Regions from separate parts of the Gilliamella sp. B2717 genome, predicted to be linked through region 1. Evidence: riboswitches for the same ligand, from Rfam matches in the RefSeq annotation. Region 1 holds a riboswitch; the other holds the start of a gene.
The links. Region 1 has a riboswitch for thiamine pyrophosphate ahead of thiM (hydroxyethylthiazole kinase). Riboswitches for the same ligand answer to the same signal wherever they lie in the genome.

Region 2: another riboswitch for thiamine pyrophosphate. It lies ahead of thiB (thiamine ABC transporter substrate binding subunit); the one in region 1 lies ahead of thiM (hydroxyethylthiazole kinase).

The regions. Positions count from the first base shown of each region.
Region 1 is NZ_JAFNNQ010000011.1:59,298-63,438, forward strand. It holds gene thiD (bifunctional hydroxymethylpyrimidine kinase/phosphomethylpyrimidine kinase) at 1-105, opposite strand, end outside; gene thiE (thiamine phosphate synthase) at 114-755, opposite strand; gene thiM (hydroxyethylthiazole kinase) at 768-1,553, opposite strand; TPP riboswitch at 1,599-1,700, opposite strand; gene trkA (Trk system potassium transporter TrkA) at 1,769-3,130, opposite strand; gene trpS (tryptophan--tRNA ligase) at 3,254-4,141, opposite strand, start outside.
Region 2 is NZ_JAFNNQ010000009.1:64,776-68,916, forward strand. It holds gene J3U35_RS02365 (AAA domain-containing protein) at 1-8, opposite strand, end outside; gene J3U35_RS02370 (hypothetical protein) at 354-971, opposite strand; TPP riboswitch at 1,283-1,385, shown strand; gene thiB (thiamine ABC transporter substrate binding subunit) at 1,426-2,418, shown strand; gene thiP (thiamine/thiamine pyrophosphate ABC transporter permease) at 2,433-4,010, shown strand; gene thiQ (thiamine ABC transporter ATP-binding protein) at 4,033-4,141, shown strand, end outside.

The sequences.
Region 1 (4,141 bases):
CATGCCATACGCACCAAGTGCCGAAAACGTTTTGAGATCGGCTTGGATGCCAGCTCCCCCACTGGGATCTGAACCAGCAATAGTTAGGGCTGTAATTGTCATGATGTTGCTTCCTATCTAGCTTGATTTATTTTATTGATTAGTAAGGTGGTTGCTTGTTCAATATTGGATTGACCACAAATAGCCGATACGACTGCAACGCCTTCAATTCCTGTTTGCATCACTTCTGTTATTTTTGTTATGTCGATACCGCCAATGGCAACAGCAGGGCAATGTTTGGTTTTGACTAATTGAGTTAACTGCTCAATACCAAGTGCCGAGGATGCATCTTTCTTGGTCGAGGTCGGATAGACAGGACCAATTCCAATATAATCGACGTTTTGCCAAGGCACGGTTTCAAGTTGTTGCTGATTCGAAACAGATAGCCCTAACCATTTATTTTTACCGATCAATCGGCGAGCTACATCAACGGGCAAATCATTTTGACCAACATGCACACCATCTGCATCGACAGCTAAAGCAATATCCACATGATCATTAATCAATAGCGGTACCGATGTCTGACTGAGTGCTTCTTTCAAGGCTAAAGCAGCTTTATACCAATCTTTGCCTGTCAATTCTTGTTCTGATCGTAATTGTACGGCGGTTACACCGTTGGCAACGGCAATTTTGGTGGTGTCTACCATGCCACTAATTCCTCCACATAGTGTCGGATCGAGCACTAAATAGAGAGTAAGATCCAACTTTTTCTGCATGCTACGTCCCTATTAGTATGATGAATAAAATAGTGATAATTGATCTAATAACGATACGGCAAAACTGCCTAATCCAAGCTGTTTATTTGCCTTTTCTCCAGCTTTTTTCATCATAAAGCAAGCGGCTGCTGTGGCTAAAAGTGGATCGGTTGAATTTACAATAAACGCTGCAACCATAGCAGATAAGGAACAGCCTGTTCCGGTAATTTTGGTTAAAGCAATATCACCGCCTGCTATAGCGTAAGTCGTATGACCATCAGTAATATAATCAATGTCACCAGTCATGGCGATGATAGTCTGGTAGTCTTGTGCCAATTGTTTTGCATATTGTAAAGCGGATTTTGTCGAGTCTTGACTGTCCGGGCCTTTTGATGATGCAAATTGACCGCTTAGCGCTAAGATTTCCGAAGCATTGCCACGAATAACGGTGGGTTTAAATGATAATAATTGATACGCAATTTCGGTACGATAAGCAAGTGCCGAACCAACGGCAACAGGATCAAGTACCCATGGAGTTTGGCTTTGTTGAGCTTGGCTTGCTGCAAGTAGCATACTTTTGGCGGTATTGTGATTAATTGTACCGATGTTAATCAGTAAACTATTAGCAATTTTAACAAATTCAGCCACTTCTTGTTCAGCAATAATCATTGCTGGTGAAGCTCCAATAGCAAGTAGGACATTAGCAGTAAAATTTTGTACAACATCATTTGTTATACAATGAACTAATGGGCGTTGCGTTTTGACAAGATTAATAAAAGGTGTAACTTGTGTGATTTGAAGCGATGTGGTTACTGACATGTTCATTCCTTATTTGATTTATAGGGAAGAATTTGCCTATTGTAAAGTTGAATGGCTAGACTTCCCTACGCTGGTGTTATCCAGATCAGGTTCAACGGGTAAACTCTCAGTTTTTTTAATGAATAAAAAACACCCCGAGTCAAAATTATGCTTATATTATGAACTGCCTATTGGCTTTTAACAAGTTTGTATAATAGAAAATTTCGATTTAAATGTTATTGTAACAATTTTTCGATATCCGTAATGGCTCTTCTATCCGGCAAGAAAATGATCAGGTGATCATTCTCTTCAATCGTTAAATCCGTGTTGATAATAATAACATCTTCATCACGTACAACTGCACCAATTGTTGCCCCAGACGGTAGCTTTAATCCATTGATGTTTTTTCCGACCAGTTTTGAATTTTCTTTATCACCATGCGCAACGATTTCCACAATTTCAGATTCGCCTTGTCGTAGTGATACAACTTTGACGATGCCTGTTTGTCTGACATGACTTAAAAGTTCAGAAATAGTGGCGTGTTGGGGTGAAATAGCAATATCAATCACACTATCATTAATGAGTTCTAGGTAAGCTTGTTTTTGAATTAAGACGATGACTTTTTTAGCGCCCATTCTTTTCGCTAACATCGATGACATAATATTGGATTCATCATCGCCGGTTACCGCAATAAAAAGATCGGTAAGTTCAATCTGTTCTTGGGATAGCAATTCTTGGTCTGATGATTCGCCATGTAATACTGTGGTATTAAGTAACTGTTCGGCAATGAGTTCTGCCCGTTCGGCATTGCGTTCAATTAGTTTGACTTGATAATCATTTTCTAAGCGCTTAGCCAGTGCAAGTGCAATGCCGCCACCGCCACTAATGATAATTCGTTTATAGGGTTTTTCTAAACGTTGTAGCTCACTGGTCACGGCTTTGATATTGGTTGGCGGAGTAATAAAATACACCATATCGCCAGCTTCAATTAAGGTAGAACCCAGTGGACGAATAAAGCGATTTTTACGGTAGATAGCAACGACTCTGGCTTCAACATGCGGAAGATGTTCTTTAAGCTCTGATAGCTCACTGCCAACTAGCGCACCACCATAATACGCCATAACGGCAACTAGACACACACGGGTATCGTTGAATGAGGCAAATTGTAATGCGCCTGGATATTGAACTAAATGACTGATGTGGTTGGTAATAAGGTTTTCTGGTGCAATGATATGGTCGATATTGATACACTCTTTATTGAAAAAAGGATATCTTTCATCATTGTATTCCGGTGCGCGGATACGCGCCACTTTTTGCGGAATATTAAACATGACATGCCCTATTTGACATGCCATCATGTTGATTTCATCAGAGTTGGTAACGGCAACAAGCATATCAGCCGATTCCGCGCCAGCACTCTCTAATACTTGTGGATAAGATGATTTTCCACAAATAACTTGTAAATCAAAGCGTTCTTGCAAAGATTGCAATTTATCATGATCTTCATCGACAACAGTGACATCGTTCTGTTTTTCAGTAACAAGATATTCTGCAAGCGCACTGCCTGTTTGTCCTGCCCCAAGAATGATAATCTTCATAACTAACCTATTTTAATTAAATGGCTTTCATCGGATTGATTGTCATTAGGATAATCAATGCCTATATCAAAGCTAATTAATACTGTTTAGTGTTAATAATAATCATGTTTTTTTGATTTCAGACTATACAAAACCGATAGCGTCATAGACCTTTTTCAATGTGATATCCGCTTTAGCTCGAGCTTTTTCAGCGCCTTCTTTCATGATTGAATAGAGGTAATCTTCATCATCACGATATTGGTGATATTGTGCTTGTAAGTGACTTATCATATCAATCACTTGTGTCGCCACTTCCGTTTTAAGATGTCCATACATTTTACCCTCAAACTCTTTTTCAAGTTCGGTGACTGGTTTTCCTGTTACACCAGTTAATATATCTAATAAATTTGATACACCAGCTTTATTTTTTAAATCATAACGTACAACAGGCGGTTCATCAGAATCGGTCATCGCTCGTTTGATTTTTTTCTCGATGTCTTTAGGATTTTCAAGTAAGCCAATCACATTGTTTCGATTTTCATCAGATTTAGACATTTTTTTCGTTGGGTCTTGTAAAGACATCACTCTTGCACCAACTTTAGGGATAAAAGGTTCAGGAACAGTAAAAATGTCACCATACAGGGCATTAAAGCGCATTGCAATATCACGTGATAGTTCGAGATGTTGTTTTTGATCGTCACCCACCGGTACTAAATTAGCTTGATATAATAAAATGTCAGCTGCCATTAATACAGGATAATCAAAAAGCCCTGCGTTAATATTTTCAGCGTGTCGTGATGATTTATCCTTGAATTGGGTCATGCGACTGAGTTCACCAAAATAAGTGTAACAGTTTAATGCCCACCCTAATTCAGCATGAGCAGGTACATGAGATTGTACAAATATAGTGCTTTTTTGAGGATCAATGCCACATGCTAAATAAAGCGCCATGGTATCGAGCGTTGCTTTGCGTAGCTTCTGTGGATCTTGGCGTACTGTGATAGCATGTTGATTTACAATACAATAAACGCA
Region 2 (4,141 bases), on a different contig from region 1:
AACTCCATTTTGTATTCCTTATATTCAACTCAATGTTGATGTTATTTTTATCATTTTTATTTATATTGAATTGTAGAATGACAATGATTATTTATAAAGATTAATTTTAATACAGTCGATAGAAAACACGCATTTTAGCCCGATTTGGGTTAGCAAATGGCATCTATTATTTTGTTAAATATACAATTCAAAAAAAGCCCGAAAACTCTTATTGGTTTTTAATTTATCTATATTAAATCAATATCAATCTATTTTAAATTCATTATGACCTCTTAAGTAAACCGGCTTTGTGCGATGATCTTTTAAAAAACGAGCTACTCTAGTTATTCATCATTTATATTTTTACGGATTGCTTAACTGGATGCTGTCACAGGAATATGACGAATCTTAGGGTTATTAATGAGTAACCAATCGGGTAAATTACTTTCTTTTTCAACTAGCCAAATAATGGTATTTATAAATAACCGATCGTTTGAACCTTTAGGTTTTGGGTATTCAAGTTGTGAAAGTGCTAAAGAACGCGCAAAAAGTTGATGCTCACTAAAACTCATATTATGACGATTTTTAGACAAATGTGATTCATAATCAATTATCAACGCAACAGGCTGTTGATCATAGCTGACTAGTTGATCTAACGTGTTACTTAAATGATTTATTTTTGCGGAATCTTTTTTGGGAACAGCATTTAATCTTAGGCGTTTAAACAACGTATCGCTTTTAATTGCGGGTAAGTCTGGTGTTTGAATTTCTTCGAATCCAACAGCTGAATTCCACAATAAGACGTGATTAAATTTTGCATTTTTTAATATTCGATAAATCGACAAGACTAATGTTTCGGAAATGATGGTTTCAGTATCAATTTTCGATTGTTGTCGATCATGAATGTTTCCGGATAAAACGAATTGAGGTTTTGAATTTAGATAGCGATTTAAATCACGCATCCAGCGAGGGCTCTTGAAAGATTGAGACATAATTAATCCTTTAATAAAAATCAAATAACTGACGTTTTTATTATATACAAAGCAATTGAGTAACATCTACTATTTTTTTAATTAATAACTTATTTTTATTTGGATTTCTTGAATACTCAATCCGTTAAACAGTGATTAAACTTAGGTAATAATCATAATAAGAGACAATTAAAATCGCTTTAAAATTATCTAATTTTTGAGCATTAATTCGTTACCTTTTTACCTTAACAGTGATTAAACTTGCTTGTTATTATTCATGCTATCGCAATTACAACTGTTTACAATTAATGAGGTAAACACTAAACTATTTATCGTTCTCAACGGGGTGCCCAAATGGCTGAGAATGTTGGTTAACATAACCCGTCGAACCTGAACTGGATCATGCCAGCGGAGGGATTTGAGTTATTGTGTCTGCTCAAACCTTTTGTCTTTTATTTACTATTTTGGAGGCAAAATGTTTCGTAAGAATCTTCTTTTGTTTTTTGTTTTTTCAGCTTTTTTCTTGATTGATACCGCCAATGCTAAGCCAACTTTAACCGTTTATAGTTACAATTCTTTTATGTCTGAGTGGGGCCCAGGTGAGGCCATTAAGCAAGGTTTTGAAGCGGAGTGTGATTGTCAGTTGGATATCATTTCGTTAGGGGATGGTGTATCTATTTTAAATCGGATCCGGCTCGAAGGGAAAAAGACTAATGCTGATGTTATTTTGGGATTAGACAATAACATCATACAACAAGCTAAGTTAGCTAATATTGTTATTCCTCATCAAATCATTAAACCTGATAATCTTAACACTGATTGGTGGGATAATGATTTTCTTCCTTATGATTATGGTTATTTTGCTTTTATTTATAACAAAGATAAAATCAAAAATCCTCCCCATAGTATGCAACAACTTGTTGATAATAAAGCCAATTGGCGAATTATTTATCAAGACCCAAGAACCAGTACGCCAGGACTAGGTCTACTGTTTTGGATCAAAAATATCTATGGCGATGATGCTGCCAATGTATGGAAAAAGATCGCTAAAAATACGGTAACCGTCACCAAAGGCTGGAGTGAATCTTATGGTATGTTTTTGAAAGGCGAAGCTGATTTTGTTTTAAGCTACAGTACATCGCCGATTGCTCATATTATGAAAAATGATCCTCGCTATGAGGCAGCCATTTTTGATGAAGGACATTACCGTCAGGTTGAAGTAGCAGGTATAATCAAATACAGTCAGCAACCTGAGTTAGCACGTCAGTTTTTACAGTATTTACTCAGACCTGAAATACAACGTCAGATTGCTGAAAAGAATGTGATGTACCCGATCATTCAAACGACATTACCTGAGGCTTATCAGAAAATAAAGCCTGTCACTAAGGCGTTAGAATTTGGATCTGAGCAAGTTGAAAAAGGACAAAAAGCTTGGATTCGTGAGTGGCAATCAGCGATCAGTAAGTAATAATAGACATTAACATGTTGAATTTTAGAACGTTAATACCGGGTATTCTTGCCGCCAGTAGCATAATGGTTGTACTGGGTAGTGCATTATTATCCATTGGTTATTACGCAATAACTTCAGGTGAGATAAACAGTTATATTGACAGCTATTTATTACATATTTTGTGGATAACTGTTTATCAAGCCACACTATCAACATGTCTTTCTATTTTCTTTGCTATATTAATGGCAAAAGCTTTATCCATGGTTGAGTTTTGGGGTAAAGGTTTATTGTTGCGAATAATGCCGGTGACGTTTATTTTACCTGCACTGGTTGTTGTGACAGGGCTTTTATCCGTTTATGGGCAGCAGGGATTACTGTCAATCTTTGTTGGATATATCGGCTTGCCATTTTCATGGTCAATTTATGGATTACAAGGAATTTTATTAGCACACGTATTTTTGAATTTTCCTTATGCTTGTTGTCTATTTTACCGAACGCTGATGAGTGTGCCTGTTGAACAGAAACAGCTAGCCGCTCAATTGAATTTTTCTGGTTACACTTTTTTTCGATTGGTTGAATGGCCACATCTTCGTCGGCAAATATTGCCTATGGCTTCGCTGATTTTTATGCTCTGTTTTTCAAGTTTTGCGATTGTATTGGCTTTAGGCGGTGGCCCCAAATATACCACCATTGAAGTAGCAATTTATCAATCCATTCGTGATTTTGATTTTATTCAAGCGGTTTTGCTTTCCTTATTGCAATTGCTTTGTTGTGTAGGTTTTATGGGAATAATGCAAAAGTTTAATAATAATAAACAAGTCACAATGCGCTTTATAAAGCAAAACTACCGTTTTCCTGTTTCTGGCTTGACTGCCTTGCTAAGTTCAATCGTGATTATTATGGGGGGATTATTTATTTTACTTCCTTTGATAAATATCGTGATTGATGGTGTTTATTTTTTCCGTTTGTCACTGTTTACGCCAACCTTTCAACATGCAACACTGTTTTCACTTTTCATTGCATTGGGGTCAGCCATCGTAACCCTGTTAATGGCACTATTTATTCTTTGGACAAATAGTCGATTGCTCATTTATCAAAAGGTAACGTGGAGTAATCGATTAATGTTAGCCAGTTCGTTAATTTTAGCGATTCCCAGCATGATTTTAGCGTCAGGACTGTTTATATTATTTTATCAGTATGCAGGTAATACTTGGTTTATCTGCATTTTATTAATATTGTGTAATGCTTTAATGGCATTACCTTTTGTCATTAAAAGTCTGGCTACCCCCATGTTCGATGTCACTAAGCGTTATTGGCTATTAAGCCAATCCCTTTGCATTGACGGGGTTAACCATTTTTATTTGATTGAATATAAAGCGTTAAACAAATTAATGTTAAAAAGTTTTGTTTTTTCGGCTATCTTATCTTTAGGGGATTTTGGCATTATCGCACTATTTGGTGGGCAGTCAGTCATCACATTGCCTTATTACCTCTATGAGCAGCTATCACATTATCATTATCAAGATGGTAGTGTCACAGCGGCAATATTATTAATTATCTCTTTTAGTTTATTGGTTTTGGTGGATGATGATCACACTCAATCATATTAATTATCATTATGATAATTTTAAAATGTTTTTTAATTTTGGTATTGCCGCAAAAGAACGGGTCGTCATTGTTGGGCCAAGTGGTGCGGGTAAAAGTTCATTATTGAGTTTAATCGCCGGTTTTATTTCACCTG